4 regions of the Streptomyces sp. JK94 genome follow, and region 4 is predicted to be linked to each of the others. Evidence: riboswitches for the same ligand, from Rfam matches in the RefSeq annotation. Region 4 holds a riboswitch; each other region holds the start of a gene.
The links. A riboswitch is a leader RNA that binds a small molecule or an ion and turns the genes downstream of it on or off. The one in region 4 is predicted to bind cobalamin.
Positions count from the first base shown of each region.

Region 1: another riboswitch for cobalamin. It lies ahead of ACVV2G_RS03490 (cobalamin biosynthesis protein); the one in region 4 lies ahead of ACVV2G_RS04570 (ribonucleoside-diphosphate reductase subunit alpha).
Region 2: another riboswitch for cobalamin. It lies ahead of ACVV2G_RS15925 (ABC transporter substrate-binding protein); the one in region 4 lies ahead of ACVV2G_RS04570 (ribonucleoside-diphosphate reductase subunit alpha).
Region 3: another riboswitch for cobalamin. It lies ahead of ACVV2G_RS29740 (energy-coupling factor ABC transporter permease); the one in region 4 lies ahead of ACVV2G_RS04570 (ribonucleoside-diphosphate reductase subunit alpha).

Region 1 covers NZ_JBSICH010000003.1:85,241-91,086, forward strand. Annotated here, with positions in the region: gene ACVV2G_RS03485 (cobyric acid synthase) at 1-1,076, opposite strand, end outside; gene ACVV2G_RS03490 (cobalamin biosynthesis protein) at 1,073-2,038, opposite strand; cobalamin riboswitch at 2,143-2,282, opposite strand; gene ACVV2G_RS03495 (hypothetical protein) at 2,421-2,642, opposite strand; gene ACVV2G_RS03500 (inorganic phosphate transporter) at 2,676-3,911, opposite strand; gene ACVV2G_RS03505 (class II aldolase/adducin family protein) at 4,135-4,806, shown strand; gene ACVV2G_RS03510 (alpha/beta hydrolase family protein) at 5,434-5,846, shown strand, end outside.
Region 2 covers NZ_JBSICH010000016.1:22,611-28,456, forward strand. Annotated here, with positions in the region: gene ACVV2G_RS15915 (ABC transporter ATP-binding protein) at 35-850, opposite strand; gene ACVV2G_RS15920 (FecCD family ABC transporter permease) at 847-1,875, opposite strand; gene ACVV2G_RS15925 (ABC transporter substrate-binding protein) at 2,190-3,248, opposite strand; cobalamin riboswitch at 3,313-3,498, opposite strand; gene ACVV2G_RS15930 (M56 family metallopeptidase) at 3,581-4,513, opposite strand; gene ACVV2G_RS15935 (BlaI/MecI/CopY family transcriptional regulator) at 4,520-4,900, opposite strand; gene ACVV2G_RS15940 (lytic polysaccharide monooxygenase auxiliary activity family 9 protein) at 5,067-5,747, opposite strand.
Region 3 covers NZ_JBSICH010000043.1:37,182-43,027, reverse strand. Annotated here, with positions in the region: gene ACVV2G_RS29755 (DUF7144 family membrane protein) at 1-394, opposite strand, end outside; gene ACVV2G_RS29750 (chloride channel protein) at 675-2,030, shown strand; gene ACVV2G_RS29745 (potassium channel family protein) at 2,027-2,572, shown strand; cobalamin riboswitch at 2,713-2,897, shown strand; gene ACVV2G_RS29740 (energy-coupling factor ABC transporter permease) at 2,928-3,650, shown strand; gene ACVV2G_RS29735 (energy-coupling factor ABC transporter substrate-binding protein) at 3,647-3,988, shown strand; gene cbiQ (cobalt ECF transporter T component CbiQ) at 3,989-4,738, shown strand; gene ACVV2G_RS29725 (ATP-binding cassette domain-containing protein) at 4,735-5,592, shown strand; gene ACVV2G_RS29720 (MFS transporter) at 5,614-5,846, opposite strand, start outside.
Region 4 covers NZ_JBSICH010000005.1:33,938-39,783, reverse strand. Annotated here, with positions in the region: gene ACVV2G_RS04570 (ribonucleoside-diphosphate reductase subunit alpha) at 1-1,934, opposite strand, end outside; cobalamin riboswitch at 2,059-2,202, opposite strand; gene ACVV2G_RS04565 (GNAT family N-acetyltransferase) at 2,277-2,783, opposite strand; gene mctP (monocarboxylate uptake permease MctP) at 2,857-4,467, opposite strand; gene ACVV2G_RS04555 (DUF3311 domain-containing protein) at 4,464-4,721, opposite strand; gene ACVV2G_RS04550 (GntR family transcriptional regulator) at 4,888-5,652, opposite strand.

The DNA of each region.
Region 1 (5,846 bases), on a different contig from region 4:
GCGCGGGACTCGACCTCGTCCTCGATGTGCTCGCCGAGCAACTGGAACCCGCCGCAGACACCGAGTACGGGCCGCCCTTCGGCCGCCCTGCGGACGAGGGCGCCGGCGAGTCCGCGCTCCCGCAGCCACTCCAGCGCCCGCACCGTCCCCCGGGTCCCCGGCACGATGACGAGGTCCGCGTCGGACAGCTCCTCCGGCCGGTCCACGAAGCGCACCACGACGCCGGGTTCGGCGGCCAGCGCGTCCACGTCCGTGAAGTTGGACATCAGCGGCACCGCGCAGACGGCGACCCGCAGCACGTCCTCGCCGACCGGCGGCGCGACGGCGGACTCCCGCACCGTCCCGCGCAGCGAGACCCGCAGCCCGTCCTCCTCGTCGATGCCGAGCCCGTGCCGGAAGGGCAGGACGCCGTACGTCCGCCGCCCGGTGAGCCCGTGGAGCATCTCCAGCCCCGGCTCCAGCAGCGACACGTCGCCCCGGAACTTGTTGACGAGGAACCCGGCGACCAGCGCCTGGTCCGCGGGCGACAGCAGGGCCACCGTGCCGAAGAAGGACGCGAAGACGCCCCCCCGGTCGATGTCGCCGACGACCAGGACGGGGAGCCCGGCGCCCCGGGCGATCCCCATGTTCACGATGTCGGTCCGGCGCAGGTTGATCTCGGCCGGACTGCCCGCCCCCTCGCAGATCACCGCGTCATACGTGCCCCGCAGTTCGGCCAGGCAGTCCAGCACGGTACCGAGCAACTGCTGCTGCCGTCCGCCGTGGTAGCCGCGGGCGCTCATCTCGCCGACCGGTTTGCCGAGCAGCACGACCTGGCTGCTGCGCTCACCGCCCGGCTTGAGCAGCACCGGGTTCATCAGCGCGGTCGGCTCCACCCGGCACGCCTGCGCCTGCATGGCCTGGGCCCGCCCGATCTCGGCGCCCTCGCGGGTCACGAAGGAGTTCAGCGACATGTTCTGCGCCTTGAAGGGCGCGACCTTGACGCCCTGCCGCACCAGCCAGCGGCAGATCCCGGCCGTCACGACGCTCTTGCCGGCGTCGGAGGTGGTGCCGGCGACGAGGAGGCCACCGCTCATGCGTCACGTCCCTTCGTGAGTGCCCGGCGGGCCGCCGGCCGCGCGCCCACGCATACGCCGAGCGCCAGCCAGCCCACGCGCCGGGAGAGCCGTACGGCCCGGTCGATGTCGCCGGAACCGGCCCGGACGGCGCGACCGGCCGCCCCGTTGAGGACGGGCCGGTGCTCGACCCGCCCGCCGTAGGAGAGCGTCCCGCCCAGCCGCACGCCCAGGGCGCCCGCGAAGGACGCCTCCACCGGACCGGCGTTGGGGCTCGGATGCCGCGCGGCGTCGGCACGCCACGCCCGTACGGCGCCCCGCGGATCGCCGCCGGCCACCACGGCCAGGACGGCGGTCAGACGGGCGCCGGGCCAGCCCGCGAGGTCGTCGAGACGGGCCGACGCCCAGCCGTAGCGGCGGTACCGGGGGGACCTGTGGCCGACCATCGCGTCCAGGGTGTTGACGGCCCGGAAGCCGAGCAGGCCGGGCACCCCGCCCCACGCGCCCCACACCAGGGCGCCCACCACCGCGTCCGAGGTGTTCTCGGCGACGGACTCCACGACCGCCCGGGCGATCCCGTCGGCGTCCAGCGCCTGCGGGTCCCGCCCGCACAGGTGCGGCAGCCGCGCGCGGGCCGCCTCGACGTCACCGGCTTGAAGGGCCCGGCCGATGGCGGACGCCTCGCGGGCGAGCGAGGTGCCGCCGACGACCGACCAGGTGGCGGCGGCGGTCAGCGCGACGGAGGCGGTGGGGGAGCGGCGCACGGCGCGGGTGGCGGCCAGCCCGAGGGTGGCGGCGCCACCCGCGCACACGGCGGTGTGCAGCGCGCCCCACCCGCGGTGGTCGCGCCACAGCACCCGTTCCACGGCACCGGCGGCACGGCCGAACGCGGCGACCGGGTGTCCGCGGCGCGGGTCGCCGAGGAGGAGGTCGCCGAGGAGGCCGGCGGCGGCGCCGTACGCGAAGACGCGTTCGGCGCGCACGGCTCAACCCACCGGGGGGAGGGGGAGGCGAAGTGTGTCGCTGGTGAGCCGGGAACGGCAGCCGTGCATGGCGATAGGTCCTCACTCAGGGTGTCCGCGCCCTGGTTCGAAGAGCACGGCGGTGAGAGTTCCTGGCTCCCGGGGGTCGCTCCCCGGTCACAGTGGCGGGACCGCGCCGGATTCGCACCGGGCTTCCTCTCCTGCCGCCGTATTGGCTCGGGCAGTCCACCACGCCCCGCGAACACCCGTCAACCTGGCGTTGACCTGCGGCGGGGGAGTGTGCGAAGGCCCACACGCGGGAGGGGTGCGCCGGCGCGCGAAGAGGCGGGGCGCGGGACGGTGGTGATCCGTCCCGCGCCCCGCCTCACGGGGGTGCGGCGGGTCAGGCGACGATCAGGTGGATCCCGTACGCCACCGCCGCCGCGCAGGCCGCGAAGCACGCGTACGCGCCGGTGACGGCGAGGACCGCGGAGCCGCCCTGTGCGGCGGCCCGCTCCTGGCGGGAGAGACCGGTGATGCCGAGGGTGAACAGGCCCACCAGGGCCACGGTGGCCACGAGGCTGACCCCGAAGACGGAGCCGAGAGCTGCCCAGTCGATGCTCATGGAGGTTCGCTTCCTTCGTACCCGGGGGCGGGCTCAGACGGTGGTGGTGGCCGACGGGGCCTTGGAGTCGGGCGCGGAGGCCGGGACGGCGGCGGCCAGTTCCTCGGCCGCGCCCGTCGGCGGCGGCGACACGGCGGCCATCGCCGTGGTCACCACACCGGAGGGCTCGGCGTCGTCGACGACGTTGGTGTGGTCGACGACCTCGCGCCGGGAAATCTTCCAGATGGCGGCGCTGGAGGCGACCAGGAAGACCGCGACGAGGCCGGTGCCCCAGTCGCCCAGGCCGCAGACCCATTCGGCGATCGCGGCGACCAGGGCCGCGGCCGGCAGGGTCAGGCCCCAGGCGACGAACATGCGGGTGGCCGTGGACCAGCGCACCACGCCGCCCTTGCGGCCGAGGCCCGCGCCCATCACCGCGCCGGAGACCGAGTGGGTGGTGGAGAGGGAGAAGCCGAGGTGGGAGGAGGCCAGGATGACCGTGGCGGCGCTGGTCTGGGCGGCGAAGCCCTGCTGCGGCTGGAGGTCCGTCAGACCCTTGCCCATGGTGCGGATGATGCGCCAGCCGCCGAGGTAGGTGCCGAGCGCGATGGCGATGCCCGCGGACAGGATGACCCACATGGGCGGGTCGGAGTCGGGGGTGAGGGCGCCGCCCGCGACCAGGGCGAGGGTGATGATGCCCATCGTCTTCTGGGCGTCGTTGGTGCCGTGGGCCAGGGAGACCAGGCCGGCGGAGGCGATCTGCCCGGCGCGGTAGCCCTTCTTGGCGGCCTCGCCGTCGGCCTTGCGGCCCAGCCGGTACGTCAGCCGCGAGCCGAGCATCGCCGCGATGCCCGCGACGAGCGGGGCGGCGATCGCCGGGAGGAGCACCTTGGTGACGAGCACGTCGCCGTGGACCGCGCCGACGCCCGCCGAGGCGATGGCGGCACCGATCAGACCGCCCATGAGGGCGTGCGAGGAGCTGGACGGAAGCCCGACCAGCCAGGTCAGCAGGTTCCAGAGGATCGCGCCGACCAGGGCGGCGAAAATGACCTCGGGACGGATGCCGGTCTCGTCGACGAGACCCTTGGAGATCGTGTTGGCGACCTCCACCGAGAGGAAGGCGCCGACAAGGTTGAGGACGGCGGACATCGCCACCGCCACCTTGGGCTTGAGCGCACCGGTCGAAATGGTCGTTGCCATCGCGTTCGCGGTGTCGTGGAAACCGTTCGTGAAATCAAACGCGAGTGCGGTTACCACCACAATCGCGAGGATCAGCGAGAAGCTTTCCATTTACCCAGGCAATCGTTCGAGGTCATTGGCTGGACGAACGTAGGTAACCAGAGTGAACGGGAGATGAACTGGGATCGGCTTCGTGGTGACCGGAACGGGGGACGTCACCTTCCGCTCCGTGCCCGCGCCGATGCTCTGCGGAGACGTGCCTGGCAGGATCGCCCGGGATCGGCCGTCGGTGGGACGACAGGGGCGCGCGAGGCCCGGGGAGGAGCTGGTGACTGTGACGCGATCGAGGGGCGGACGGGCGGACGCGGAGGTGGCCGAGGCCTGGGAGGAACTCGTCGCGACGGCCCGCCGGACGGTGGCGGACGGGCTGGTGGTCGGCACCTCCGGCAACGTCTCGGTACGCGTCGGCGACACGGTGCTGGTCACTCCGTCGGGTGTGCCGTACGACCGTCTGGCCCCCGCCGACGCGACCGGCGTCGACCTCGACGGCCGGCAGGTGCTCGGCACGCTGGTCCCCACCAGCGAACTGCCCCTGCACCTCGCCGTGTACCGGGCCACCGACGCCCGGGCCGTCGTCCACACCCACGCCGTGCACGCGACGGCGGTCTCGGTGCTCGTCCCCGAACTCCCGCCGGTCCACTACATGACCGCCGCGCTCGGCGGCCCGGTCCGGGTCGCCCCCTACGCGGCCTACGGCACCGGTGAACTGGCCCGCAGCATGCTCGGCGCCCTCACCGGCCGCACCGGCTGCCTCCTCCAGAACCACGGCACCCTCACCTACGGCGCCTGCCTGGACCAGGCCTACGACCGCACGGCCCAGCTGGAGTGGATGTGCCGCCTCTGGCTGACGGCCTCCGCGGTGCCGGGACGGTCGCCGTCCCTGCTGACCGAGGAGCAGCTCGCCGAGGTGACGGAGCGGCTCCAGAGCTACGGCCAGCGGTCCTGACGCCCCGGCCCGGGGGACGGAGCGGCCCCGTCCGTATCCCGGCGGACCACGACGCGTCCGCCGGGCCGGGCCGGCGGCCCCGGGCGGTGGCCGGGCACCACCCGGCGTCCGCCGGGCGTCAGGCCGCCCGGGTCTGCCGTGCTCGGGCGTCACGCGGCGTCCGTGCACCGTGCCCGGACGTCGGGCGGTGTCCGTGGACCGTGCCTGGGCGTTACGTGGCGTCCGCCGGGCGTCAGGCCGCCCGGGTCTGCCGTGCTCGGGCGTCACGCGGCGTCCGTGCACCGTGCCCGGACGTCGGGCGGTGTCCGTGGACCGTGCCTGGGCGTTACGTGGCGTCCGCCGGGCGTCAGGCCGCCCGGGTCTGCCGTGCTCGGGCGTCACGCGGCGTCCGTGCACCGTGCCCGGACGTCGGGCGGTGTCCGTGGACCGTGCCTGGGCGTTACGTGGCGTCCGCCGGGCGTCAGGCCGCCCGGGTCTGCCGTGCTCGGGCGTCACGCGGCGTCCGTGCACCGTGCCCGGGCGCCAGCCGGCGTCCGCGGACCGTGCCCGGTGCCCGGTTGACCCGAACGGCACCGCGCGTCCGCCGTCCGGTGGCTTACTCCGGAGTCCCTCGGGAAACTGGAGTACGTGCGCATCCTCCCCGCGACGGCCGCCGCCGTCACCGCAGCCCTGGCCGCAGGGGCGGCGAGCGTCGCCGCCGGACGGCTCGCCAGCGACGCCGCGCTCAAGGCGCCGCCCGGCCGGCCCCTGCCCACCGAACCCCGGCTCACCGTGCACGGCACCGCCGCCGGCCAGATCACCCTCACCAGGGATCTGGCCGCGCTGCGTCCCGGCCGGTACGGCCTCGCCGGCGACGGCTCCCACGCGGTGGTCGGACCCGTCCTCGGCACGGTCGAGCACGGTGCCGACACCGTCGTCCGCCGCCTCGAACGCGTCACGCACGGCACCTTCGCGGCCGGCGACCGGGCCTGGTTCACCCCGAACCTGCACGTCGGCGACCCGGCCTCCGCCCTCGGCCTCGACCACGACGACGTCGAGAT
Region 2 (5,846 bases), on a different contig from region 4:
GGTCGGGCACCGGCCCGGCCGCGAGCCCCACGGGTCATGCCCCGCCGCCGGCCGAACGCGCCGGGGACTGCTCGGCGACCCCTCCCGCCAGTGTGCCGAGGAACCGGACGTGCGGACGGCCGTCCGCCCCGTGGGCGATCTCCGCGCGCACCCGGTACACCTCGGCGACCAGGTCCACGGTCAGGATCTCGACGGGATCGCCGGCGGCCACGACCCGCCCCTCGGACAGGACCACGAGGTGGTCGCAGTACATCGCCGCCAGGTTGAGGTCGTGCAGGGCGACGACACTGGTGACGGGCAGGGTCGCGACGAGGGCCAGCACGTCGAGCTGGTGCTGGATGTCGAGGTGGTTGGTCGGCTCGTCCAGCAGGAGTTCACGCGGCTGCTGGGCGAGGGCGCGGGCGATCTGGGCGCGCTGGCGTTCGCCGCCGGAGAGGGTGTGCCAGAGCCGGTCCGCCTGCCCGGTCAGGCCGGTGCGTGCCAGGGCGTCCTTGACCGTCTCCTCGTCGGCCGCGGACGCCGGTGCCCAGGCCCGGCGGTGCGGGATCCGGCCGAGGCGGGCGACGTCCCGCACGGACAGTTCGGCCTGCGTGTCCGCCTGCTGCTCGACCACGGCCACGCGGCGGGCGACGTCCCGGCGGCCCACCCGGTCCAGCGGGCGGCCGTCGAGGGTGACGACGCCGCCGTCCGGGGCGAGTACGCCGGCGAGCAGCCGCAGCAGGGTGGACTTGCCCGAGCCGTTGGGACCGAGCAGGCCGGTCATGGCGCCGGGCCCGGGGCTCAGGGTGACCTCGTCCAGGACGAGCCGCCCGCCCGCAGTGCGGGAGACCCGCTCGGCGCTCAGCGTCACCGTGTCCTCCGGGTGCGGTACAGGACGAGGACGAAGGCGGGTACGCCGATCAGGGCGGTCACCACGCCCACCGGGACCTCCTGCGGTTCGAGGACGGTACGGGCCAGGGTCTCGACCCACACCAGGAACACCGCTCCGGCGAGTGCGCAGACCGGCAGCAGCCGGGCGTGCCCGGAACCGGTCAGCGCCCGTACGGCGTGCGGCAGCACCAGCCCGACGAAGCCGATGGCGCCGGCCGAGGCGACCAGGACCGCGGTCAGCAGGGCGGTGGCGCACAGCAGCACCAGCCGGGTGCGGGCCACGTGCACGCCGAGCGCGGCCGCCGCGTCCTCACCGAAGGCGAAGGCGTCCAGCGTCCTGGCGTGTCCGAGGCAGACGGCCAGGACCAGCACCAGGGCCGCCGTGCCGGTCCACACGTCCGTCCAGCCCGCCCCGCCGAGCGAACCGAGCAGCCAGAACAGCACGCCGCGGGTGGTCTCGGCGTCGGCCGCGGTCATCACGACGAACGAGGTGAGCGCGGAGAACAGCTGCATCGCCGCCACGCCCGCGAGCACCACCCGGTCCGGGGTGCCGCCGAGGCTGTGGCTGAGCAGCATCACGAGCGCGAAGGAGCAGACCGCCCCGACGAACGCCCCGCCCGGCACGGACAGCGCGCCGCCGCCCACGCCGAGCACGACGACCAGGACGGCACCGGTCGAGGCACCGGAGGACACGCCCAGCACGAAGGGGTCGGCGAGCGGGTTGCGCAGCAGGGACTGCAGGACGGCGCCGCACACGGCGAGTCCCGCGCCGCACACCGCCGCGAGGAGGGTGCGGGGCAGCCGCAGGTCCCAGACGATGCCGTCGCGGATCGGTGTGACGCCGTCGGCCGCACCGCCACCGCCGACGTGGGCGACGACGACGGACCACACCTCGCCGACGCCCAGGTCGGCCGGGCCGATGGTGACCGCGACGGCCACGGAGGCGCACAGGGCGACGATCCCGGTCAGCGCCCACACCGGATACCGTCGGCCGGCCGCGCGCACGCCGGAGCCCGGCCGGGCCGTGGAGACCGCCCGGCCCGGCGGCGTCGCCCGGCCCGGTGGCGTTGCCCGGTTCGCGGACTGCACCCGGTTCGCGGACTGCACCCGGTTCGCGGGCGCCCCCCGCGCTTGGGGCGCCCCCTGACCCTCGGGCGTCACCCGCGCCTCCGGTGCCACTGGTTCCTCGGTCGTCACTCGTGCCTCGGGGGTCACCGGCACCTCGGGGGTCACCGGTTTCTCGGGGGTCGCCGGTTTCTCGGGGGTCGCCGGTTTCTCGGGGAACACCGGTTCCTCGGGGGTCACCCGGTTCGCGGGCGTCACCGGGTGAGGCCGTACGCGCGCAGGGCCGCCGCGACCTTCTCCACGCCCTCGACGGTACGGATGGTCGGGTTCATGGCCTGCCCGCTGAGCAGCACGTACCGCTTCTTCCGGACCGCTGTCATGTTCTTGGTGACGGGGTTCGACTCCAGGAACTCGATCTTCTTGGCGGCGGTCTCGGCCGTCTGGGACCTGCGGGTCAGGTCGCCGACGACCAGGACGTCGGGGTCGCGGTCGGCGACCGTCTCCCAGCCGACCTGCGGCCACTCCTCGCGGGTGTCGTCCATGGCGTTCTTCGCGCCGACCGCGCGGGTGATGACGCCGGGGGCACCGCAGCAGCCCGCCAGGTAGGGCGAGGTGGAGTTGGCGAACCAGTACATGAGGGTGACACCGGAGGCGTCGATGTCCGACGTGGCCTTCTCGACACGGGCCTCGAGGCCGGCGACCAGTTCCTCGCCGCGCTGCTCCACGTCGAACACCTCGGCCAGGTCGCGGACTTCACCGTAGACGGTGTCCATGGTCAGGGGCTCGCTGCGGACGCCGTCGCCGTCGCCGCTGTTGTCCTTGCCGGCGCAGTCGGACGGTGACAGGTAGGCGGGCACGCCGAGTTCGGCGAACCGCTCTCGCGTGGCCACCCCGCCGGGGCCGAGCGTCGAGGCGAAGGAGGCGGTGACGAAGTCCGGTTCGGCGTCCAGGACCGTCTCGAAGGACGGCATGTCGTCGGCGAGCCGGGGCACGTCGGCGTTCGCCTGCTCCAGGCCCTTCATGACCGGGTCGGTCCAGGTGGCGGTGCCCGCCAGCCGGTCGCCCAGGCCGAGCGCGAGCAGGATCTCCGTGATGCCCTGGTTGAGGGAGACCGCCCGGCGGGGCGGGGCGGTGACCTCCACGTCGTGCCCGCAGTCGCTGACGGTGCGCGGGTATCCGGCCGCATCGGCCGACGCGGTGGAGCCGCTGGTCGATCCGGTACCGCAGGCGGAGGCCAGCAGGACCCCGGACAGCAGCACCGGGAAGAGACAGCGGAACGAGCGTCGGGGGCCGACGGGGCGTGCTGTGGGCAAGGAAGATCCTCTGGCGTCGAGGGCTCATGCGCGAAGCCCGTCCGTACGGTGCGGCCCGCGCCGTACACGGCGCGGGTTGCCAGCAGGTCTTCGGACTCGGGATCGACCGGACGGGACGCCTTCCCGGCCGGCTCGCGCCGTCCAGTGGCCAGTGCCCCGCCCGTCCCCCTCACCGCTGCGCGTCAGCTCCGGATTCGCACCGGATTCCCTGACCCACCAGGTGGGTTCGACTGGCTTGCGCAAGCTACCACAGGGCCGTCGGACGGGTCCGGGGCGGCCGCCGGAAGCCCTCCGGGCCCGCTCCTCGGACTCCGGAGGTCGTCAGGAGGGACTCAGAGAGGCGTCGCGGCGCGGAGGATGAGGAACATCGTCACGGCGGCGTTCGCGGACGACATCGCGGACACGGCGGTGCCGGCGGCCGCGGCCCAGGCCGCCAGACCCACCGAGGTGAACAGCGAGGGCCAGGCGCGGGGCGCGGGAGCGGGCCCCAGCAGGGCCGCCACCCGGCGCGGCACCGGTCCGGGCGCGGCGAGGCCGGCGAGGGTGGCGGCGGGAGAGGCCCGGGAGACCAGGGCCGCCTTGCCGATCGCGGTCGCCACCGCACGGCGGTCACCGACCACCCGCGCGGCCGCCTCGTCCGCCCACCGCTCCGTCGTGTAGGACACGGCCGTCCGCAGCGGCCGCAGGAACGGGTTGGCCAGCGCGGCGAGCCGGACGGTGAGCAGGAAGCGATGGTGCCGGGCGGCCAGGTGGGCCCGTTCGTGGGCGAAGAGCGCGCGCCGCTCGGCCGGTTCGAGGCGGTCGAGCAGAGCCGTGCTCACCACCACGCGGTCCCGGCGCCCGCCGGGCAGCGCGTACGCGTACGGCACGTCGTCGGGGAGCACGGCCACCCCGGTGCCCGGCAGTCCGGCCAGCGCGCGGTGCGCGCGGCGGCGCATCCTGCCGTGCCGCCACAGGGCCCGCGCCGAGGCCGCGACCACCGCGCACAGCGCGGGGATCGCCGCCTTGCCGACGACCTCGTCGTAGGGCACCGCCGCCCGTACCTCGGGGTCGGACCAGCCGTCGGGCAGGGGGTTGCCCGGCAGTTGCGCCGTGCCGACCACCATGACCAGGGCCAGGCACACCGTGCTGCACAGGGCCATCACCGCGGCCACGGCGGTGAGCAGCCCGGTCGCGGTCCGCGGGTGCAGATGCTGCTCGGCCAGCCGGGCGACCGGCCACGCCGTCAAGGGCAGGACGAGCGGCAGGAAGACGAAGACCCCCATGCGGTGTCAGCCGTCCCCCGCGTCGCCCGGGTGCCCCAGCAGTGCGCGCAGCAGCCGCTCGTCGTCCGGGTCGAGGCCGGTGACGAACCTGGCCAGCACGGCTTCCCGGTCGCTCTCCGCGTCCAGGACCTTGCGCATCTTCCGAGCGGCGAGGCCCGCCTGGTCCGCGGGGGTCCAGGCGAAGGACCGGCCCGCGCGCTCCCGGCTGACCGCGCCCTTCTCCAGCAACCGGGTCAGGATCGTGATCACCGTGGTGTAGGCGAGATCGCCGCCCAGGCGCTCCTGGACCCAGCCGGCCGTCGCGGGGCCGTCCGCCTCGCGCAGCGCCGACAGCACGAGCGCCTCCAGCTCACCCTGCCCGCGCCGCGCACGCCGGTGATCCGTCACGTCCCGCCTCCTTCCGCCGCAGTGCCCTTCCGGAGCGACATCGTATAGAGGGCGTAGGCGATGCCCCGGTGGGCATGGCGCAGTCCGGGTCGGCCGCGGCGGCCCCGTGTCCCCCACCCCCGCCGGACGCGGTGCGTCCCGCGGGGGTGGGGGGTGACCGCGCGGGTCAGCCGAAGTCGACGTCGCTGCAGAGGAAGTACGTCTGGTCCATGTGCGAGGCCTGCCAGATCGTGTAGACGACGTGCCGGCCGCTGAGACCCGACGTGCTCACCGGGATCTCGTAGTTCTGGCTGGGCGCGTAGCTGCCCGTGGTCGTGACCAGTTGGAGGTCGTCCCAGCCCATGGGCTGCGTGCTGGGGTCGAAGCCCTGCCGGGTGACGTAGACCTTGAAGTAGTCGGCGCCGTGGCTGGCCTGGTCGTACAGCTTGACGGTGAAGTCGTCGGTGACGGCCGTGGTCCGCCACGCGCCCACGGTGTCCAGGGAGTTGTAGCGCCCGCCTTCGGTGCGGCCGCCGCTGCACAACTGCCCGTCGGGGACGACGGCCTCGAAGTTGCCGGCGGAACCGTTGCGGTACAGGCCGTTCCAGTTCCACATGGCGTTGGGATTGTCCTGCCAGGCCTGCCAGCACATGGGGTCTTGCTGCGCCATGGCGGGGTTCTGGAAGTCGCTGCCCCAGCGCTGCCAGCAGCCGTAGTTGCGGGAAGCGGGGTCGACGACCGAGCCGTGGGCGACGGCGGTGCCGCTCCAGGGGATGAGGGTGAGCAGGGCGGCGGTCAGAGTGCCGAGAGTGAGGGTGGACGTACGCCTGACCTTCCTGACCTTTTTGAGGTGATCATGACAAGTCATGACAGCCTTCCTTCGCGTGGGGGGAAAGCGATGGAGAGTCGGAGACGGAGGCGCATGGGAGCGCTCCCAACTCCTGTCGGAGTCCAGGCTGCGCCCGCT
Region 3 (5,846 bases), on a different contig from region 4:
CCATCACGATCACGGACCAGACGGGTGCGTACGGCAGGAACAGGAACTGGGCGACGAGGCTGAGCGAGGCGAGGAAGATGCCCGCGAATCGCGCCCACGGCATGTCCTTGAGCAGTCCGTAGCCCGTGGCGAGGACGAGGGCGCCCAGGATGACGTGGATGACGCCCCAGCCGGTGAGGTTCAGTTCGTAGACGTAGCTGCCGACGCGGGCGTACACGTCGTCCTCGGCGATGGCCGCGATGCCCTGCAGGACGGCGAGGGCGCCGTTCAGCAGCATCAGGACGCCCGCGAAGACGACCCCTCCGGTCACCCAGCCGCCGGAGCGGTCCGCCGACCGCGGGGCGCCTGCGCCGTGCGTCGGCCTGCCGGGGGAAGGTGCGGCGTGCTGGCTCATGAGCGAGTCCTTTCTGGTGTCCCCCGTACGGGCCTCGGTCCACCGGCGCCTCGGGGCACCGACAGGTCACTCCGAGCCTGCGGTCGCCCGTTCCGCCCCGCCATGCGGGTCCGCCGAACGGGTGGACCGGCCTGCCCGTGTCCTCCCGCCGCCCGCTCGCCGGGGCGTTCCGTGCGCATGCGCCCCCGGCCCGCCTCGCGTTTACTGAAGCGCACGTGCGAACGCGCGCTTCGGGCCCGTCGGACCGGGTGCCGGGGGCGAGGTGGACGGAGGAGGGCCCGTGGCGACCCAGCCCCCGCCGGCGAACGCGGTGCCGGACCGGGCCGAGCGGTCCCTCCGGCGCGTGCTGGTGAGCCCCGGCTGTCCGCGGCTGTTGCTGCTCTGCGTGCTGCTGGGCGTGCCCATCGCGCTGGCCTGCTTCTTCTTCGTCGGTCTCCAGCACCGGTTCCAGCACTGGGTGTGGACGTCGCTGCCCGAGGCGGCCGGATACGACGCCCCGCCCTGGTGGTGGCCGCTGCCCGCGCTGGTGCTGGCCGGGCTGATCCTGGCGCCGGTCGTGACCAGGATGCCGGGCGGCGGCGGCCATCTGCCGGTGAACGGGCTGGGCGGGGCGCCCGTCGGCCCCCGTGCGCTGCCCGGTGCCGTCCTGGCCGCGCTGGCCACGCTGCCGCTCGGTGTGGTGCTGGGTCCGGAGGCCCCGCTGATGGCCGTCGGCAGCGGACTCGCCCTGCTGGCGGTGCGGCGGGCGGGCGCGGCCGGTGACCCGAGGGCGGGCGCGGTCCTCGCGACGGCCGGTTCCACCGCCGCGATCTCCACGATCCTCGGCGGCCCGGTGGCGGCGGCCGTGCTGCTCGTCGAGGGGGCGGGCCTCGCCGGCGTCCAGCTGGTCGCCCTGCTGCTGCCCTGCCTGCTGGCCAGCGCGGCGGGCGCCCTGGTCTTCACCGGGTTCGGGCAGTGGACCGGGCTGGAGATCGGTGCCCTGGGCCTGCGGCACCTTCCGCCGCCCGCCGCTCCGGACGCCGGTGACTTCCTGTGGGGCGTCCCCACGGCGGCGCTGATCGCGGTGCTGGTCACGCTGGGCGGCGAGCTGGGGCACCGTACCGTCTCGTGGACGCGGCGGCACACGGCCCCGCGCACCGTCCTGTGCGCCGCGGCCGTCGGCGTCTGCCTCTCGGCGTACGCCCTGATCACCGGCCGTTCCCCGGCGGAGGCGGCGCTGTCCGGTCAGGCGACGCTCGGCCGGCTGGCCGCGGACCCGCACGCCTGGTCCGTGGGGGCGCTGGTCGCGCTGGTGGCGTGCAAGGGGCTGGCCTGGGGCATCGCGCTGGGCAGCATGCGCGGGGGGCCGATCTTCCCGGCCGTACTGCTGGGCACGGCGACGGCCGTGGCGTGTTCCGGTCTGCCGGGCTTCGGTGCGACCCCGGCCCTCGCTCTGGGCATCTCCGCCGCCGCGGCGGCGGTGACGGGGCTGCCGCTGGCCAGCGCGGTACTGGCGGTGCTGCTGGTGGGCGAGGACGCCCACGACCAGATGCCGTTGATCGTCGTCGCGTCGGTCGTCGCCTTCGTCGTCGCCCAGCTGGTGCGCCCGACCCGGCCGGCGGCGGGCGGGAGCCCGCGCGGCGAGGCGGAACGGTGAGCGAGCACCGGGCGGGCCGCCCGCGGGGCGTCCGGCACCCGGCGCGCCCCTGGCTGACGCGGGCCGGCTCCGCGGTGGCCGTGGTCGTGGCCTACTTCCTCCTCCCCCTGGACCACCTGGGCCCGCGGCGTCCCGTACTGAGCTGGGTGCTGTTCACCCTCGTCCTGACCGTCGTGGCCGCGCTGCTGCTCCGGCAGATCCACCACGTGTTCACCAACCGGACGGACTCCCGGCCCGGAGCGGTGCTCTCCCTGCTGATCGTCCTGACCGTGCACATCTTCTCGGCCGCCTACTACGCCCTCGCCAAGCAGCAGGGCGAGTTCACCGGCCTCGGCACCCGCGTCGACGCCCTGTACTTCACCGTGGTCACGCTGGCGACCGTCGGATACGGGGACATCACCCCGCGCGGCCAGACGGCCCGCATCGTGACCGTCCTGCAGATCGCCTACAGCTTCGTGTTCCTGACCGCCGCCGCGACCGCGCTCACTCAGCGGCTGCGCGAGATGGTGGTCCGGCGGACGGAGCGGGACCGGCACGGCTGACGGCACCGGCACGGCTGACGGCACCGGCACGGCTGACGGCACCGGGGTGAACGCGCGCCGGGGGGCGCCCGCGCGGACCGACCGTGTCCGTGCGGCGTGCGCCCCCTGGAGGGCCGCTTGTCACCGCCCCGGTGGGAGCACTACTGTCACCACGCCTTGGTGAACGGGAAATCCGGTGTGATGCCGGTGCGGCCCTCGCCACTGTGAATCGGGAAGTCCGGCTCCGGCCCTCGCGGGCAGCCACTGGGTCCTTGCGACCCGGGAAGGCGGAGCACGGGCGGTGGTACCCGTAAGCCAGGAGACCGGCCAAGGCGCGTCGTCCATCCACGAGGTGCTGGAGAGGGTCTGCTGAGTCATGCACATAGCCGAGGGCTTTCTGCCTCCGGCGCACGCGATCGCCTGGGGTGTCGCGTCCGCGCCGTTCGTCGTCCACGGAGTACGGTCACTCACCCGTGAGGTCAGGGAGCACCCGGAGAGCACCTTGCTCCTCGGCGCCTCCGGAGCCTTCACGTTCGTGCTGTCGGCCCTGAAGCTGCCGTCCGTCACCGGAAGTTGTTCGCACCCGACCGGCACCGGTCTGGGCGCCGTCCTCTTCCGGCCGCCGGTCATGGCGGTGCTGGGCACGATCACCCTGCTCTTCCAGGCGCTGCTGCTCGCCCACGGCGGGCTGACCACGCTCGGCGCCAACGTCTTCTCGATGGCGGTCGTCGGCCCCTGGGCCGGATACGCCGTCTACCGGCTGCTGCGCCGCTCCGGGGCGCCGCTGATGGTCGCGGTGTTCTCCGGAGCGTTCGCCGCCGACCTGTCCACCTACTGCGTCACCAGTGTGCAGCTGGCGCTCGCCTTCCCGGACCCGAGCAGCGGGTTCCTGGGCGCACTCGGCAAGTTCGGCTCCATCTTCGCCGTCACGCAGATCCCCCTGGCGGTGAGCGAGGGCCTGCTCACGGTCGTCGTGATGCGGCTGCTGGTGCAGTCCAGCAAGGGCGAACTGACCCGGCTGGGCGTCCTGCCCGCCGGCTCCGGCGGGACCCGGTCCGGCCGGAGCACGTCCGACGAGCCGGGGGCGGTGGCCCGGTGAGCCGCAACACGAGGATCAACGCCCTGCTGCTGCTCGCCGTGGCCGCGCTGGCGGTGCTGCCGCTGGTGCTGGGGCTCGGCGACCACAAGGAGGAGCCGTTCGCCGGTGCCGACGCCGAGGCGGAGACGGCGATCACCGAGATCGAGCCGGACTACGAGCCGTGGTTCTCGCCGCTGTACGAGCCGCCCTCCGGGGAGATCGAGTCGGCGCTGTTCGCCGTGCAGGCCGCGATCGGCGCGGGCGTACTGGCCTACTACTTCGGGCTGCGCCGGGGCCGGCGGCAGGGTGCGGAGCGGGCGGTGGCGACGGCGCGGCGGGACGCTTCCGAAGGGGACTGAGTGCTGCCGATCGACGCGGCGGCGCACAGCAGCCGGTGGCGCCGCCGCCATCCCGTGGACAAGGCCGTGCTCGGGCTGGGGCTGACCGTGCTCGCCGTCTCGCTGCCGCCCTGGCCCGGCGCGGCGCTGGTGCTGGTGACGGCCCTCACGGTGCTGCTGGGCCCGGCCCGGGTACCGGGGCGCCGGCTGTGGCGCGCGTACCGGGTGCCGCTGGGTTTCTGCGCGACCGGGGCGCTGCCGCTGCTGGTGCAGGTCGGCGGCCCGGACGGGTTCCTGACGGCGGCGGGCGGCGGCCCGGCGCGCGCCGGTGAGCTGCTGCTGCGCACCTCGGCGGCCTCCCTCGGGGTGCTGCTGTTCGCGTTCACCACACCGATGTCCGACCTGCTGCCCCGCCTGGCACGGGCCGGGGTGCCCGCGCCGGTGGTCGACGTGGCGCTGGTGACGTACCGGATGAGTTTCCTGCTGCTCGACTCGGTGCGCCGGATCCGTCAGGCACAGGCGGCGCGGCTGGGGCACACCACCCGGGCCGCCGCCTGGCGTTCGCTGGGCGGGCTCGGCGCCACGGCGTTCGTGCGGGCCTTCGACCGGGCGGCGCGGCTCCAGTCCGGACTCGCGGGGCGCGGTTACGACGGCACCCTGCGCGTCCTGGTGCCCGAGGCACGCGTCTCGGTGCCCTTCACGGCGGCGAGCCTCGTCCTGCTGGCGGCGCTGGCCGCCCTCACCCTCGTACTGGAAGGGCCGCTGTCGTGAGCGAGACGTGCGGGAGGGCCGGGACGGCCGCGGCGTGCCCGGTCGCCCTGCGGGGCGCGTCCTTCGCGTACGAGGAGGGCCCGGACGTGCTCGCCGGCCTGGACTTCGAGGTGCGCGAGGGGCGCGCGCTCGCATTGCTGGGCCGCAACGGCAGCGGCAAGACCACGCTGATGCGGCTGCTCAGCGGCGGGCTCAGGCCGCGCACCGGGACGTTGACGGTCGACGGCGAGCCGGTGGTCCACGACCGCAAGGGGCTGACCCGGCTGCGGACCACGGTGCAGCTGGTGGTGCAGGACCCGGACGACCAGCTCTTCGCGGCCTCGGTGGGGCAGGACGTGTCCTTCGGCCCGCTGAACCTGGGCCTGTCCGACGCGGAGGTCCGGTCGCGGGTCGAGGAGGCGCTGGCCGCCCTGGACATCTCGGCGCTGGCCGACCGGCCCACCCACCTGCTGTCGTACGGCCAGCGCAAGCGGACGGCGATCGCCGGCGCCGTCGCGATGCGGCCGCGGGTGCTGGTCCTCGACGAGCCGACCGCCGGACTCGACCCGGACGGGCAGGAGCGGCTGCTCACCACCCTGGACCGGCTGCGCGCCGGCGGCACCACGGTGGTGATGGCCACCCACGACGTCGACCTCGCCCTGCGCTGGTCCGACGACGCCGCCCTGCTCACCCCGTCCGGTGTGCACACGGGCCCGACGGCCCCGACGCTGGCCCGCACGGAGCTGCTGCGGCAGGCGGGGCTGCGGCTGCCGTGGGGGGTGGCGGTGGCGCGACTGCTGCGCGCGCGGGGCCTGTTGGCGGACGAGGCGGCCGGTCCGCGCACACCGGAGGAGCTGGCCGCCCTGACGGAGTGACGCGGAGCCGGCCGGCCCGGCTCACCGTGCCGGTTCGCTGTACTCCGCGTCCCGGGCCCCGGCCGGGTCGCCCTCCGTCCGGGGCCGGGCGCCGCGGCCGGGCAGGACGGCGAGGACGATCAGGGTGCCGGCGGCCATGATGATCCCGCCGACGAGGCTGGTCGTGGCGACGCCGTGGGCGAAGGACTGGTGCACGGCGCCGGCCAGGGCCTCGGCCTGCCGCGGGCCGGCGTCGGGGCTCGTCGCGAGACGCT
Region 4 (5,846 bases):
TCGCCGGAGAGCGTCTCGCGCTTGAACAGGTTGGACACCTGCGGCTCGATGCACTCGTAGGCGCCGACGATGGAGGCGATGGTGGCGGTCGGCGCGATGGCGAGGAGCAGGGAGTTGCGCAGGCCGGTCGCGGCGATGCGCTCGCGCAGCGCCGCCCAGCGCTCCGGCCAGGCGGGCTCGACGCCGTAGTGGTCGGGGTGCAGCACGCCCCGGGCGGTGCGGGTCTTCTCCCAGGCCGGCAGCGGGCCGTTGCGCTCGGCGAGGCCGGCGGACGTCTCGTACGCGGCGAGCATGATCCGCTCGGCGATGCGGGTGGAGAGGGCCTTGGCCTCGGGCGAGTCGAAGGGCAGGCGGAGCTGGAAGAAGACGTCCTGGAGGCCCATCGCGCCGAGGCCGACCGGGCGCCAGCGGGCGTTGGAGCGGCCCGCCTGCTCGGTCGGGTAGAAGTTGATGTCGACGACCCGGTCCAGGAAGGTGACGGCGGTGCGGACGGTGGCGTCCAGGCGCTCCCAGTCGAGGTCGCCGCTCGCCCGGTCGACGAACGCGCCGAGGTTGACCGAGCCCAGGTTGCAGACCGCCGTCTCCCCGTCGTCGGTGACCTCCAGGATCTCCGTGCAGAGGTTGGAGGAGTGGACGACGTGGCCCGGCTCGGCGGTCTGGTTGGCGGTGCGGTTGGCGGTGTCCTTGAAGGTCATCCAGCCGTTGCCGGTCTGCGCGAGGGTACGCATCATGCGGCCGTACAGCTCGCGGGCGGGAAGGGTCCTGCGGGCGAGCCCCGCCGCCTCGGCCTTGCGGTAGGCGGCGTCGAACTCCTCGCCCCACAGGTCGGTCAGCCCGGGCACGTCGGCGGGGGAGAAGAGCGACCAGGGGCCGTCGGCGTCCACCCGGCGCATGAACTCGTCCGGCACCCAGTGGGCGAGGTTCAGGTTGTGCGTGCGGCGGGCGTCCTCGCCGGTGTTGTCCCGCAGCTCCAGGAACTCCTCGACGTCCGCGTGCCAGGTCTCCAGGTAGACCGCCGCCGCGCCCTTGCGCCGGCCGCCCTGGTTCACGGCGGCGACCGAGGCGTCCAGCGTCTTCAGGAACGGGACGATGCCGTTGGAGTGCCCGTTGGTGCCGCGGATCAGGGAGCCGCGGGAGCGGATGCGGGAGTAGGCGATGCCGATGCCGCCGGCGTGCTGGGAGAGGCGGGCCACCTGGTGGAGGCGGTCGTAGAGGGAGTCCAGCTCGTCCTTGGGGGAGTCGAGGAGGTAGCAGGACGACATCTGGGCGTGCCGGGTGCCGGAGTTGAACAGGGTGGGGGAGGAGGGCAGGTAGTCGAGGCGGCTCATCAGCCCGTACAGGGCCGCGACCTCGTCGACCGAACGCGCGGTGTCGTCCTCGGCGAGTCCGGCGGCCACCCGCAGCATGAAGTCCTGGGGCGTCTCGACGACCTTGCGGGTGATCGGGTGCCGGAGCAGGTAGCGGCTGTGCAGCGTGCGCAGCCCGAAGTAGCCGAAGCGGTCGTCGGCGGCCGGGTCGATCAGCGCGTCCAGGCGGTCCGCGTGCAGCCGTACGAACGCGGCGGTGCGGTCGGCGATCAGGCCCTCGCGGTGGCCGGTGGCGACCGACCCGGTGAAGGAGGTGACGCCCTGGGAGGCGGCCTCGGCGCGGATGGCGACGGTCAGCAGGCGGGCGGCCAGCCTGGAGTAGACCGGGTCCTCCGAGATGAGTCCGGCCGCCGCCTCGGTGGCCAGTTCGCGCAGCTCGGCCTCGTCGGCGCGGGCGGACCGGCCGCGCAGCGCGGCGGCGGCCACCCGGCCGGGATCGGCGCCGGGGAGGTCGGCGGTCAGCTCGGTCAGGGTCCGCAGCAGCGCGGCACCGGGGCCGTCGGGCTCCTCGGTCGCTGAAGTCGTCACCGGAGTCGCTGAAGCCGGATCGGCTGGCGCGATGGTCACGTGGAGCACTCCCTCGCTCGGCACGGGGCCTGGCGGAGGGCAGGGGGCAGCTCACGAGCGCACACGGCGTCGCGTCCACCGGCCCACTCCACGAGGCCCGGACGTCAGGCACCCGGACCGGGACGGCACGGGCGCACTGTCGGCAGGTCCTCGGACTGGACATGCGTGTGCACCCGTGCGGAGACGCGCGGATACACACAAGTACACCGTTGCGGGACAGTTCCGGATTCGCACCGGATTCCCCTGCGGCGACAGCGAGCACGAGCATACATCTTGTGCCGCGTTCGGTGAGCACCCCCAGATGTTGTGTCGCGGAGGGGCCGCCGAGGGGTGGCGCTGGTGTCAGAGCGTCAGTTCGTAGGTGAGGAGCGTGATGCCGTCGAGTCCCGGCAGCGGGTTCCAGTCGCGGTCGGGCGTGCGGGCGAAGCCCATCCGTTCGTAGAGGCGGTGGGCGCTGCGCATGGCGCGCTGGGTCGACAGCACGACGCGCGCGCAGCCCTCGACGGCCCGGGCACGGTCGACGCAGGTCCGTACGAGGGCCTCGCCCACCCCGCGTCCGCGTGCCTCGCGGGCGACGGCGAGCATCCGTACCTCGGCCTCGCCCGGCCGGGCGATGTCGGCCATGGGGCCGCCGGACGGCACGAAGGTCACGCCGCCGAGCACCCGGCCGTCCGCCGCGGCGACCAGCACCTCGGCGGCCGCCGCACGCTTGGCGACGTTCCTCAGCTCGCCGAGGTACGCGTCGCTCTCCCCGAAGTCGAGGAGGCCGTCCCGCAGATACGCCTGCGCGGTGATCTCACCGAGGGTGTCGTACTCGTCCGTCGCCGCCTGCCGGATCACGAAGTCCATGCAGCCGAGTGTGCCCGACGGGTACGGCGGCGGGCCGCCGGATTTCTCCGACGGCCCGCCGCGTTGTCGGGGATCAGTGCGAGGTGCCCGCCGTGGCCGGCGGCAGCTCCACTTCGACGCCCGGGTCGCCCGCGTCCGCCGTGTAGTCGCCCGGCTTGGTCTCGTCGACGCCGTCGGGCGCCTTGACCGCCCTCATGACGAAGGTCAGGACCACGGTGACCAGGACGTTCAGCACGAAGGCGGTGAGGCCGATGTAGCCGATCTCGCCGATGCCGGGGATCTCGTCGGAGGAGCCGCCGAAGTGCTTCTGCGTCGGCGAGGCGACACCGTACGCGGCGACCGTGCCGTAGACCATGCCGACCGCCCAGCCGCCGAGCAGCGCCCAGCGGTGGAACCAGCGGGTGAACAGTCCGCCGACCAGAGCCGGGAAGGTCTGCAGGATCCAGATGCCGCCGAGCAGCTGGAAGTTGATCGCGACCGTCTTGTCCATGCCCAGGACGAAGACCAGCGCGCCCACCTTCACCAGCAGGGACACCAGCTTGGAGACCTTGGTCTCCTGGGCCGGGGTGGCGTCCGGCTTGATGAAGTCCTTGTAGATGTTGCGGGTGAAGAGGTTCGCGGCCGCGATCGACATGATCGCCGCCGGGACCAGCGCGCCGATGCCGATCGCCGCGAACGCCACGCCGGCGAACCAGTCCGGGAACATGTTCTCGAACAGCTGCGGGATCGCCAGCTGCCCGTTCTCCACCTCGACCCCGGCCGCGATCGCCATGAAGCCCAGCAGCGCGAGCAGGCCGAGCATCAGCGAGTACAGGGGCAGGATCGTGGTGTTGCGGCGGATCACCTCACGGCTGCGCGAGGACAGCGTCGCGGTGATCGAGTGCGGGTACATGAAGAGCGCCAGCGCCGAGCCGAGCGCCAGCGTGGCGTACGTCCACTGGCCGCCGTGATCCGGCACCAGCCCGCCCTTGCCCGATTCGGTGAACTTGTCGCCCGCCGCGGCGAAGATGTCGTCGAAGCCGCCGAGCTTGATCGGGATGTAGATGATCGCCACCGCGATGACGATGTAGATCAGGGTGTCCTTCACGAACGCGATCAGCGCGGGCGCGCGCAGCCCCGACGAGTAGGTGTACGCCGCCAGCACGCCGAAGGCGATCAGCAGCGGCAGGTCCTTGACGAACCAGTTGGTGTCCTCGCCGCCGCCGACGCCCATCACGTCCAGCACGGCCTGGATGCCGACCAGCTGGAGCGCGATGTACGGCATCGTCGCCAGGATGCCGGTCAGGGCGACCGCCAGCGACAGCCCCTTCGAGCCGAACCGGCCGCGCACGAAGTCCGAGGTCGTCACGTACCCGTGCTTGTGGGAGACCGACCACAGCCGCGGCAGGAAGGTGAAGATCAGCGGGTAGACCAGGATGGTGTACGGCACCGCGAAGAAGCCGGCCGCGCCCGCCGCGTAGATCGCCGCCGGGACGGCCACGAAGGTGTACGCCGTGTACAGGTCGCCGCCCAGCAGGAACCAGGTGACCCAGGTGCCGAACGAGCGGCCGCCGAGACCCCACTCGTCGAGGCTCTGGTCGTTGGCGGCCCGGCGCCAGCGGGCGGCCAGGAAGCCCATGGCGGTGACGAGGACGAAGAAGAAGATGAAGACGGCGAGCGCGACGCCGTTCACGCCGTCGTTCACTTGGCCCCGCCTTCCCGGCGGGCGCGCTGGTCACGCTGCCACAGCTGGTACGCGATCACGGTGAGCACGGTGGAGATGAGCACCCACGCCATCTGGTACCAGTAGAAGAACGGGATGCCGATGAAGGCCGGGTCCGTCCTGGCGTACGAACCGACCCACAGCATGGCGACGAACGGTGCGACAAGGCAGAGGCCGATGACGACGCGCACCGGTGTCACCACCGGTCCTCTGCTCACTTCCGGGGCTTGTGACATGTGGTGGCTCCGTCCCCTTGCTGATCACCTGGTGCAGTGCGCACGAAATGTAGGTGACGGCGTCGAGAGAGCGGAACCCCTCGTCCGCATATCGGTCCTGAACTGCCACTTCGCAGTCCCGGCTGCCGGAATATGTCGGATACGCGCCCCGGCCCCGGCCCCGGTCCTAGTCCTGGGGCCGCTTGAGCCGGGCCACGAACTTGTAGCGGTCGCCCCGGTACACCGAGCGCACCCACTCCACCGGCCGGCCCGTCGTGTCCTGCGAGTGCCGGGAGAGCATCAGCATGGGCAGACCGACGTCGGTGCCGAGCAGGCCGGCCTCGCGCGGGGTGGCCAGCGAGGTCTCGATGGTCTCCTCGGCCTCGGCGAGGTGGACGTCGTACACCTCGGCGAGCGCCGTGTAGAGGGACGTGTACTTCACCAGGGAACGGCGCAGGGCCGGGAAGCGCTTGGCCGACAGATGGGTGGTCTCGATGGCCATGGGCTCGCCGTTGGCCATGCGCAGCCGCTCGATGCGCAGCACCCGCCCGCCGGCCGTGATGTCGAGCAGTCCGGCGAGCCGGTCGTCCGCCGTGATGTAGCCGATGTCCAGCAGCTGCGAGGTGGGTTCGAGCCCCTGCGCCCGCATGTCCTCGGTGTACGAGGTGAGTTGCAGGGCCTGCGACACCTTGGGCTTGGCGACGAAGGTGCCCTTGCCCTGGATGCGCTCCAGGCGGCCCTCGACGACCAGTTCCTGCAGGGCCTGGCGCACCGTCGTGCGCGAGGTGTCGAACTCCGCGGCCAGCGTGCGCTCGGGCGGGACCGGGGTGCCCGGCGCCTGGGTCCGGGTCATGTCGAGCAGGTGCTTCTTCAGTCGGTAGTACTTGGGCACGCGCGCGGTACGGACGGTCGCCCCACCCTCGTTCTCCGCACTGCTGACGTCGGTGCTCATGCTCTGCCTTCCCGGCTCCGGGTGCCGAAGCGACCGATATCCCTTGTCGGCCACGGCCCACATCGTGGCACGGCTTCGCGCGGGACGGGCCCGCACGCTCCGTGATCCCTTCTGTATACCTCCGCGCCCCTTGTTGGTCTAGTCCACAGCGCCGCCGGACGTCGCTGGTACGCGCGTTCGGAACCGTACCGGCA